Linked DNA regions of Pseudovibrio sp. M1P-2-3. The protein of the gene in region 1 interacts with the protein of each later gene in a pairwise test. Links are inferred from orthologs where the notes say so. Each region holds a gene or a part of one and is shown in the gene's direction. Other genes may lie near its edges.

Evidence for each region. Proteins that work in one complex are often made in the same cells at the same time.
Region 2: the proteins of lepA (region 1) and P6574_RS20215 interact in binary tests that used the Escherichia coli proteins (3 or more experiments, as listed by UniProt). The link is inferred for Pseudovibrio sp. M1P-2-3 from one-to-one orthologs.

The regions. Positions count from the first base shown.
Region 1 is NZ_JARRCW010000001.1:287,572-292,425, reverse strand. What follows is about bases 813-3,705. They hold lepA (translation elongation factor 4), read left to right. Parts: upstream 813-1,302; coding sequence 1,303-3,108; downstream 3,109-3,705. Other genes in these bases: P6574_RS01380 (TM2 domain-containing protein), read left to right, coding at 3,360-3,644; mepA (penicillin-insensitive murein endopeptidase), read left to right, coding at 813-1,181. In the rest of the region: P6574_RS01395 (alpha/beta hydrolase), read left to right, coding at 1-153; more of mepA, read left to right, coding at 195-812; P6574_RS01375 (SRPBCC family protein), read right to left, coding at 3,766-4,656; P6574_RS01370 (ArsR/SmtB family transcription factor), read right to left, coding at 4,653-4,854. UniProt on the Escherichia coli protein: Required for accurate and efficient protein synthesis under certain stress conditions. May act as a fidelity factor of the translation reaction, by catalyzing a one-codon backward translocation of tRNAs on improperly translocated ribosomes.
Region 2 is NZ_JARRCW010000001.1:4,573,588-4,578,327, forward strand. What follows is about bases 1,169-3,947. They hold P6574_RS20215 (CorA family divalent cation transporter), read left to right. Parts: upstream 1,169-1,952; coding sequence 1,953-2,942; downstream 2,943-3,947. Other genes in these bases: P6574_RS20210 (aminotransferase class I/II-fold pyridoxal phosphate-dependent enzyme), read right to left, coding at 1,169-1,743; P6574_RS20220 (DUF1674 domain-containing protein), read right to left, coding at 2,939-3,202; htpX (zinc metalloprotease HtpX), read left to right, coding at 3,417-3,947. Also shown: P6574_RS20205 (DNA translocase FtsK), read right to left, coding at 1-544; more of P6574_RS20210, read right to left, coding at 553-1,168; more of htpX, read left to right, coding at 3,948-4,421; 16S rRNA (cytosine(967)-C(5))-methyltransferase RsmB, read left to right, coding at 4,739-4,740. UniProt on the Escherichia coli protein: Zinc transporter. Acts as a Zn(2+):proton symporter, which likely mediates zinc ion uptake. Purified ZntB reconstituted in liposomes also binds and transports Cd(2+), Ni(2+) and Co(2+).

The DNA.
Region 1 (4,854 bases):
GACCTTTCCGTACCTTGGCAGCACGCCCTGCGTATTACAGAGCAGATTGTGAATGATGACGTGCTTCTCACCTTCGTAAAGGATGGCGACCATAGTCTTTCTCGCCCAGAAGATCTTGATCGGCTATTATCCTCCATTGAGAGCCTCATCTAGGTTTATGGCTCTTCGGAACTGCACGAATAAATAGGGCACCTATGGTTATTCAAAAACTCATCTATACGGTTTTCTCGCTCTTGGGTGTCCTTGCGTTTTCTGCTGAAACCGTCATGGCAGTTCCCCTACCCAACAAAAAACCTTTTGCAATTCCGGCCCATGATTCTCAGGCCCGCAGTGAGCAAACAAAGTTTGACGGGCCTGCAAAAGAGTACTTTGGCGCACATCGCACACCTGCCAGTTTGAAGGCGGAAAGCTACGGCTCCTACGCCAAGGGCTGCATTGCGGGCGCGGTTGAAATGCCAAAAAACGGTACCACCTGGCAAGTCATGCGCTTGTCTCGCAATCGCAACTGGGGGCACCCCAAGCTCGTCGCATTCCTGCAAGACCTTGCGGGGCAAGCACCTTCTCTGGGCTGGAACGGCCTGCTGGTTGGCGACATGTCCCAACCCCGCGGCGGCCCCATGCTCACCGGTCACGCCAGTCATCAGGTGGGACTGGATGCCGACATCTGGCTTCGTCCACTGCCTGAAAAACGGTTTACGCCCGCCCAGCTGGAAAAGGTCAGCGCCATCTCCATGCTGAAAGGGCCGATGGACGTGGCGGGTGCGGACCGCTCAGTTGACCCTGAGATTTGGACCCCTGCCCATGCGGGCCTTATCAAAGCCGCTGCACAACATCCGGAGGTCGCCCGCATTTTCGTCAGCCCTGCCATTAAAAAGGAACTCTGTGAGTTTGAAACAGGTGAAAATCGGGACTGGCTGCGTACCGTACGCCCTTGGTGGGGGCATCATTATCACTTCCACGTGAGGATGAAGTGCCCTGCGGAAGATAAATCTTGCAAAAATCAGCCGGCACCACCGCGCGGCGATGGCTGCGGGTCAGAGCTGGGTTGGTGGCTTTCCGATGAACCTTGGGTTCCAAAACCAAAGAAACCCGGCGAAAAAAAGAAGGTTACGCCTAAGAAACCACCACTGGAAGTCATCGATCTTCCCACTCAGTGCACTAAAGTGCTGCTGGCAAACTAATTCTAAAGGTTTCAAGGAGGATGCTTGACGTCCTTCCAAAACTGGAAGAGTCCTTTTAAAAATCCAATATACTGGTCATTTAGGTCTTTGCCTAAGTGTCCAGCAATGGTAATTGAGCGCCATGACCACGAAAACACTGTCCAACATACGCAATTTTTCAATTGTTGCGCACATCGACCACGGTAAATCCACACTGGCCGATCGCCTGATCCAGTCCACTGGCACGTTGACCGAACGTGAAATGACGGAGCAGGTTCTCGATTCCATGGATATCGAGAAAGAACGCGGCATTACGATCAAGGCACAGACTGTTCGCCTGATTTACAAAGCCGAAGACGGTCAGGAATATACCCTGAACCTGATCGATACGCCCGGTCACGTGGACTTTGCCTACGAAGTTTCGCGCTCCCTTGCTGCGGTAGAAGGCTCCCTTCTGGTCGTCGATGCCTCGCAAGGTGTGGAAGCGCAAACTCTGGCAAACGTATATCAAGCCATTGAAAACGATCATGACATCGTGACGGTTTTGAACAAGGTTGACTTGCCTGCCGCAGAGCCGGACCGTATTAAAGAGCAGATCGAAGATGTGATCGGCCTTGATACGGCTGAATCAGTCATGATTTCCGCCAAGACCGGCCTAGGTATTCCTGACGTTCTGGAAGCAATCGTCAAACAGCTACCCGCCCCTAAAGGCGACCCTGACGCACCCCTCAAGGCCATGTTGGTGGACAGTTGGTACGATACGTATCTGGGCGTTATGGTGCTTGTACGCATCATTGACGGTGAGCTGAAAAAAGGCGATTCCATCAAGATGATGGGAACCGGTGCGGTCTATCCGGTGGACCGTGTAGGTGTTATGACCCCGGCCTTTGTCGCCACCGACCGCCTTGGCCCCGGTGAAATTGGCGTGTTGACTGCGTCCATCAAGGAAGTTGCCGACACCCGTGTTGGTGATACAGTCACCATGGACAAAAAAGGCTGCACAGAGGCTCTACCTGGCTTCAAACCAGCCCAACCAGTTGTGTTTTGTGGTCTGTTTCCGGTAGATGCCAACGACTTTGAGGATCTGCGCTCTGCAATGGGCAAGCTACGCCTCAACGATGCGTCCTTCTCCTTTGAAATGGAAACATCAGCCGCTCTCGGCTTTGGCTTCCGCTGTGGTTTCCTTGGCCTGCTGCACCTTGAAATTATTCAGGAGCGCCTGTCCCGCGAGTTCAATCTGGACCTGATCGCAACCGCTCCATCCGTTGTTTACGAGATGGAGATGACTGACGGTTCCAATTTTGAAATGCACAATCCAGCTGACATGCCGGATGTGGTCAAGATCAAGGAAATTCGTGAGCCTTGGATCCGCGCAAACATCATGACACCCGACGAGTATCTGGGTGCAATCTTGAAACTGTGTCAGGATCGTCGCGGTATTCAGGTTGACCTGTCCTATGTGGGCAGCCGTGCCATGGTAACCTATGATTTGCCGCTCAACGAAGTTGTTTTTGACTTCTATGATCGATTGAAGTCCATCTCCAAAGGGTATGCATCCTTCGATTACACCATTAGCGAATATCGCGCTGGTGACTTGGCAAAAATGTCTATTCTGGTGAATGACGAGCCCGTAGACGCGCTGTCCGTTCTTGTTCACCGTTCACAGGCAGAGCGCCGTGGCCGTGCCATGTGTGAGGTTCTTAAAGAGCTTATCCCTCGTCACATGTTCAAAATCCCAATTCAGGCCGCACTTGGTGGACGTGTTATCGCGCGTGAAACTCTCTCTGCCCTGCGTAAAGACGTGACTGCGAAATGTTACGGCGGTGACGCCACCCGTAAGCGTAAGCTTCTGGAAAAACAGAAAGCGGGTAAGAAGAAAATGCGCCAGTTCGGTAAAGTGGAAATCCCTCAGGAAGCCTTCATTCAGGCCCTGAAGATGGACGACTGAGACCAGTTTTGCCTCAAGAATAGTCCACGCCTGTGCATCTGCTTAGCGCACAAATATACGAACTTATTGAAAGGCAGCCATCTGGCTGCCTTTCGTATATATACTTAAGTTCTAATTAAGTATATTTTTAACAGATATTTATTTAAACACGCTTTAATTGCCTTTTTATCAATCATAAGTTGATGCAGCTAAAATACACCTACCTAGGCAACTGGCTATATTTCTGCCCTATCAGTAAAAATGGATTTGCTATGAGTGAAAATAATACAACTCAAATCAACATTAACGTAAGTGAAAACCAAAAGTCGGCCATTATAGGATTTGTTCTGTGGTTCTTTCTTGGAATGCTCGGTATTCATCGAATCTACATGGGCAAAATAACTTCAGGCATAGCCATGGCTGCCATGACGGTTATAGGCGGGATTACAGCTATCTTCTTAATAGGTTACTTTATTTTAGTTGCAGTGTGGGTATGGTGGATAATAGATCTTGTTCTCATGGCTATTAATGCAAGTAAAGGTCAAAAGTTGCTCTAGAGTTGCAAATATAACCCAGCTTTGTACTATGCAACCAATCGCTTGACTATCTCTTGGGGCCTCGCTTCTTTTACTACCCAAAGCGAAGCCCCAAATAGGAATTTCAATAGGCCTGTTTAACTCACAACTGATGAGGCTCGCCCTCTCCGCCATTCAAATAGTCCTTCAGGCTATTTGCAAAATATCGTTCCCATCCGTCTACACAGATCTCATGGCATTGCAGTGCTGGAATCAGCCCCTCATGGGTAAGCGTTATAGAGCATCCTCCATTCTTTTTTCTAATATCCCAGCGTAGCCTCGTGTCATTCCATTCTTCAGGCTCAGAAACCTGCCGACTTATAATATTGGAAGCCGTGCACGACCAAAGAACCTGCTCAGGTACTTTGGAGTGGTCCAGACGAAAGGTCTTGAATGATGGCCCAAAGTGAACGGTCATCTCACCCTCTTTGCGGTCAACTTCCGGCGTCCACCATTTCTCAACATCCCCGATAATCGCTTGGCAAGCGCGATCAGGAGAGCAGGCAACCTCTATCGTTTGCGTGTAACTTTCGCTCGGGCTCTTCCTATAGGAAGCCTTTGCGAGAAACTCACCTACACTTTTGCGAAGGGCACCAAAATGCTTATCCCAGCCTTTATCGAAGGCTTGAAAGAGGTTGAGAGCGACAGACCCTGCAGCGTCTTCAACCCCATCGTGGGTCAGTAACAAACGGGTACCACCGGCAACCTCCTCCAACTCCCAAATCACAGTCGTCTCATTGTGTTTTAGTGGTTCAACGATAAAGGTGGTGACGAGCCTGTGGGGCGGGTCCATTTCAAGTACCTGCCCCCATATCAACGGAACGCGCCGGTCATTCTCATCGACACGGTAGAGGCTATAGCTCGCGCCACTTGAAAGGTTCTCTTCTGCGGGGTGATACCACTCCCCAAGCTTATCCTTGTCAGTCAAGAACGACCAGACGATCTCACGGGGAGCTTCAAAGAAAATAGATTTCACCAGAGTTGCCGAATTCATTGCTCTTCCTTTCCTTGATTTGCCTGCTCACGTGCAACTGCATCTTGCAGGAGTGACAAGCGTTGATCCCAGAATTGGCTGAAGTAGTTGAGCCAGTCGGAAACCGACTTGAGACCTTGCGGCTCCAGCCTGTTCACCCGCTCCCGCCCCCTTGGAAGCACTGAAATGAGTTCCCCTTCGCCAAGAATTGTCAGATGT
Region 2 (4,740 bases), 4.3 Mb from region 1 along the record:
TGCCTAGCCCTAGAACACCAATTAAGGTTTTCATGCCCTCGGAGACAGGGGGGGAAAACGTGGAGGGGACTGCAAAAATCCAGTCGCCCAGAAAACCACCCAAGCCGGTTGGCAGAGGCCAGTCAGTCGTAATTGGCAGGGCTGCCAGCGCGCCAGAGAAGAAAAACGTTCCTGCACCCCAACTGAGCAGCTTTCTGCGAGCGACCCTAGGCTTTTTATTCCAGAAAATACGCCAGCCCCACATGAGCAAAGGGAACAGCAAGGCAAGTGATGCCAGTCCGACAGCCTGCATCAAAACATCGGCAACAATTGCCCCTGGTGTTCCAAGAGCATTGCGCACTGTGTTTTCGGTCGCGTGGCTCAAGCTAGGATCTGAAACTGTCCATGTGGCAAGAGCTGCGGCGAGCAGTACGCATAAGAAGATAACAAGCAGTCCCGTTGCGGCAATTAGATTGCGCCTTAAGAAACTCTTGAGAGGGCTTTCGGTATCTTCAGGCGATAAAGTTGGAACCTGAGAAGTGTTTAGCGTATTTGCCCGACGCATTTGCGCTCCTAGTGCAGACAGTTTAAAATTCTTTGAAAGGCGTCACGACTTACATCAAGAGATTCAACGAGAGCAAGTCGAATATAGTTCGCGCCCGGGTTTTCTCCGTTTGGCATTTGAGAGGCTATATAGCTGCCCGGAAGCACCTTGAGCCCTTGTTTTTGCCATAGGAGCTGGGTTGTTTTTATATCCCCTCCCCACTTTTCTACATTCAGCCATAGGAAAAAGCTTCCGTCTCTGACTACTGACCCAAAAAGCGGCGAGAGCATTTGTTCTGCCAGCTCATACTTTTCATTGTAAAGACGCCTGTTCTCAACGACATGGGCTTCATCACTGAAAAGCTCTTCGGCCAAGGCTTGTATTGGCAGGGGAACCTGCGGGGCTGCCACATTGCGAAAATGGGCGAAGAACTGGATAAAGTCCGGATCGCCCGCAGCAAATCCGCAGCGAATGCCCGGCAGATTGGACCGCTTGGATAAAGAGTTGAACGTCACCACGTTTTTAAAGGAGCCATCAAGCTCTTTAGCAGCCTGCAAAATACCAGCAGGAGGCGTATCGCGGTAGATTTCGGAGTAACATTCATCTGCGAAGACGATGAAATTGTGCTTGCGGGCAAGTTTGATGAGCTCTTGCCAATACTCTAGCGGTGCCACGGTTCCCTGCGGGTTGGCTGGGGAAGCGAAGTAAAATGCGATTGTGCGATCGAGTAATGCAGGGTCCAAAGCCTTCAGGCAAGGTAGTTCACCATCTGTTGGCTCTGGCAATAAAACGGCTTCAGCGCCCGCCATGTGAATCCCCGCCCCATAGGACTGATAGTAGGGGTTTGGCAAAATAGCTGCAGGCATTGGGACGTTTTTATTCAGATAGTCTTTTGCACTGACGCATCCAAAAACGAGACCCTCACGGGATCCGTTTAGAGGGATAATGCTTGTTTCTGTATCGAAACACTCCTCTAGATTGTAACGCTCATTCAGCCAAGACCCTATGGCTTTCCGGAAGGAGGGTGTTCCGTGAATTGGAGGATATTTCCGAAACCCCTCTTCATTTTTCTTCAGCACTTCCGCCACATAGTGCGGTGGTGTGTGTTTTGGCTCACCGATTGTAAGGGTAATAGGCGATTGAGAAGGTTCAATATCCTTCAAGAGCTCTCTTAGGCGCTGAAACGGGTTCCCACCTGAGCTATCACTTTGAGTTGTCACGAATACACCGCCCCCGAAGTTGCTGGAACTATCTAGTTGATCTAATTCCTAGAGTTTTAAAGTAAATTCAGCATTAACCAAACCATCTAATTTATAAGTTCTCATGGCGAAATAATGGAGAAGAGAAGGTTTACCGCAACTTTCCTGAATTATTGAATTACATGGCGACCTCCATAATTGGGATAGAGCCCCAGTAGAGGGGTAACTGAGTGATACTTTTACAAAAAACTGAACATGATGAAGACGCCTATGCCGTTGTTGTCGAGCCTAAGAAGCCGCCAAAAGTTACAACGATTGAGCATCTCCTTGAAAGTGCTGAGGAAGAACAAGGTATGTTTTGGGTTCACCTGCGCTTGGGGGCGCCCAGAACCCATGAAATTTTAGATAAACTCGAGCTGGATCCACTTTCTAGGGAGGGGATAGTTTCTGAAGAGGTAAGGCCCCAGTGCCTTGTTCGCGGAGAGGGGGCTTTGCTGACGCTTTTCGGGTTCAAAGAAGTTCCTGCCATTGGGGCCTCTGAGCTTTCGAGCCTGCGGCTTTGGGTGAGCGCCAAGAAAGTGATCACTGTCTGGGATCAACCTTTGGGCGTTGTGCGTGCGCTTAGGGAAGACTTGGAGCTTGGGGCAAAGCTGGACGGGGCAGATGATTTGGTTGCCCAACTTGCCATGAACCTCACGGATCGGGCGGAGGAGTTTGTTGAAATTCTTTCCGATGAAATAGATGAGTTGGAAGATATGGTTCTGGAGCAGGATAATCCTCCTTGGGAAAGTGAGCTGGCTCAGGTTCGCAGAAAAGCGACGATTATTCGCCGTAGTATGTTTATTCAACGTGATGCATTGAGAACCTTCGAAATCGAAGAGTTTAAATGGGTTGGCCATCATGCCCGAACCTTACTTAGAGAAGCGGGGGATCGCTTTGTGAGGATTGGTGAAGAGATGGATGCCATTCGGGAGCGGGCCGAGATTGTGCATGACCAGCTCATGTATAAGCGGGCGGAAAACACCAATCGCTATATGTTGACACTGGCGATAATTGCCTCAATATTTTTGCCGCTTGGCCTTATTACAGGGCTACTGGGAATAAATGTTGGAGGCATCCCCGGTGCCAATAGCTCCTATGGATTTATTACTGTTTGCGTAATTTTGGCAGTTCTGGCTGTAATTCAGTACTGGATCATCAAGTACTTAAAGATTTTCTAGAAATCGCTGGTTATGCCCTTCACTTCCCAATCATTATAGCGCGCAGGATCAAGGCCCCCGCGGCCATTCAGTTCCTTGGCGCGCTTTTGCGTCACTTGATCTATGTGCGCTCTTCTTTCTTCAGCTTCTTTGAGGGCGCGTTGTGCAGCAGGAGGGAGATCTTCAAACCTTTTCTTTTTTGGAAGGCTATCTGTATCCTCGGGTCTATGTATCTCCTTGGAGGAGTAGGAAAGTGAGGGACTGTTGTCGCTGTTAGACATTTTGAACGCACCTGACGCTTGAAATTTATGGCTTTATAGCACTTTGCAAACTTGCCATCAAACAAGACAGTTCTTACTTACTTGATGACGAGTTCCACTTATTAACGATTAACTGGCTGGGTTCCTTTATATTTTTTGTGGATGCTCGAAACGTAGCGATCTGGATCACGGTTGAAGTCAGAACTTAAACGAGGGTTGGCTGGAGCAAGTTGAAATGAATTACGTTCGTACCGGAATGTTACTTGCCGCAATGACGGCATTGTTCATGGGCATCGGTTTTATGCTGGGTGGCCAGACAGGCATGGTGATTGCTCTAGTTTTTGCTGGGGGCATGAACCTCTTCAGCTACTGGAACTCTGATAAAATGGTGCTGCGTATGCACCATGCTCAGGAAGTTGGAGAACAGCAGGCCCCAGAGCTTTACGGTATGGTGCGCAGTATGTCCCAGCGGGCAGGCCTTCCTATGCCCAAGGTTTATATCATCAACAACCCGCAGCCCAATGCGTTTGCTACGGGCCGAAACCCGCAAAATGCGGCTGTTGCCGCCACAACAGGCTTGCTGGATAGCTTGACCCGCGAGGAAGTTGCAGGGGTTATGGCTCATGAACTGGCCCATATCAAACACCGTGATACCCTTATTATGACGCTGACGGCGACAATTGCCGGTGCCGTGTCCATGCTTGCAAACTTCGCCTTTTTCTTTGGCGGTGCCCGCAACAATAATAACCCCTTGGGCATTGTCGGGGTTATTTTAATGATGATTTTGGCGCCGCTTGCTGCTGGTCTGGTTCAGATGGCAATATCCAGAACACGGGAGTATGCCGCTGACAAAGGGGGAGCCGAGATTTGTGGCAATCCCCAATGGCTCGCATCTGCACTTGGCAAGATTGCCGGTGGCGGGCAGAGAGTACACAACGAGGATGCGGAGCAAAATCCCGCTACAGCCCATATGTTCATCATTAATCCCCTTTCAGGCCAGAAGATGGATAACCTGTTCTCGACACATCCAGATACCAATAACCGGATTGCAGCCCTTCGACAGATGGGTGCGAGTGATGATTTTTCACCGTTTTCTCGTAGTTCTGGTAGATCACGTCAGACAAGCGGCTTTCGCTCCAGTAGTAGCCGCCAGCAAAGCGGTCCTTGGGGAATAACGCATCCGTCCAATGGCAACGAGAACTCTGAGCATTCTAAACGGCCCAAAGGACCATGGGGGTAAGTTTACTGTCGATCATAAAGTGACGGCCTTATCCCTATAATTTGTTGTTTTAAGCGATTTTTCATGTTGAGCTGGGAAAAGTCGCTTTAAAACGATTGCTTTTTCTAGATTTCCGCTTCACTGAGACGTCTCTTGTTTTGGCCAAAGCAGTGAGCACGCTTCCATGGAAATCGTGAACTGGCTAAGTTTTGGCTCAGTTCCAGTGGAAATAGCTTGGATCATCAATGGCAGAAGAAAATAATAGGGCCCCTTCTAAAAATCCGCGTGAGCGCAGAAAAGGGAAGGCGGGCCATAATAAGTCCAGTCAGAAACCGGCGAT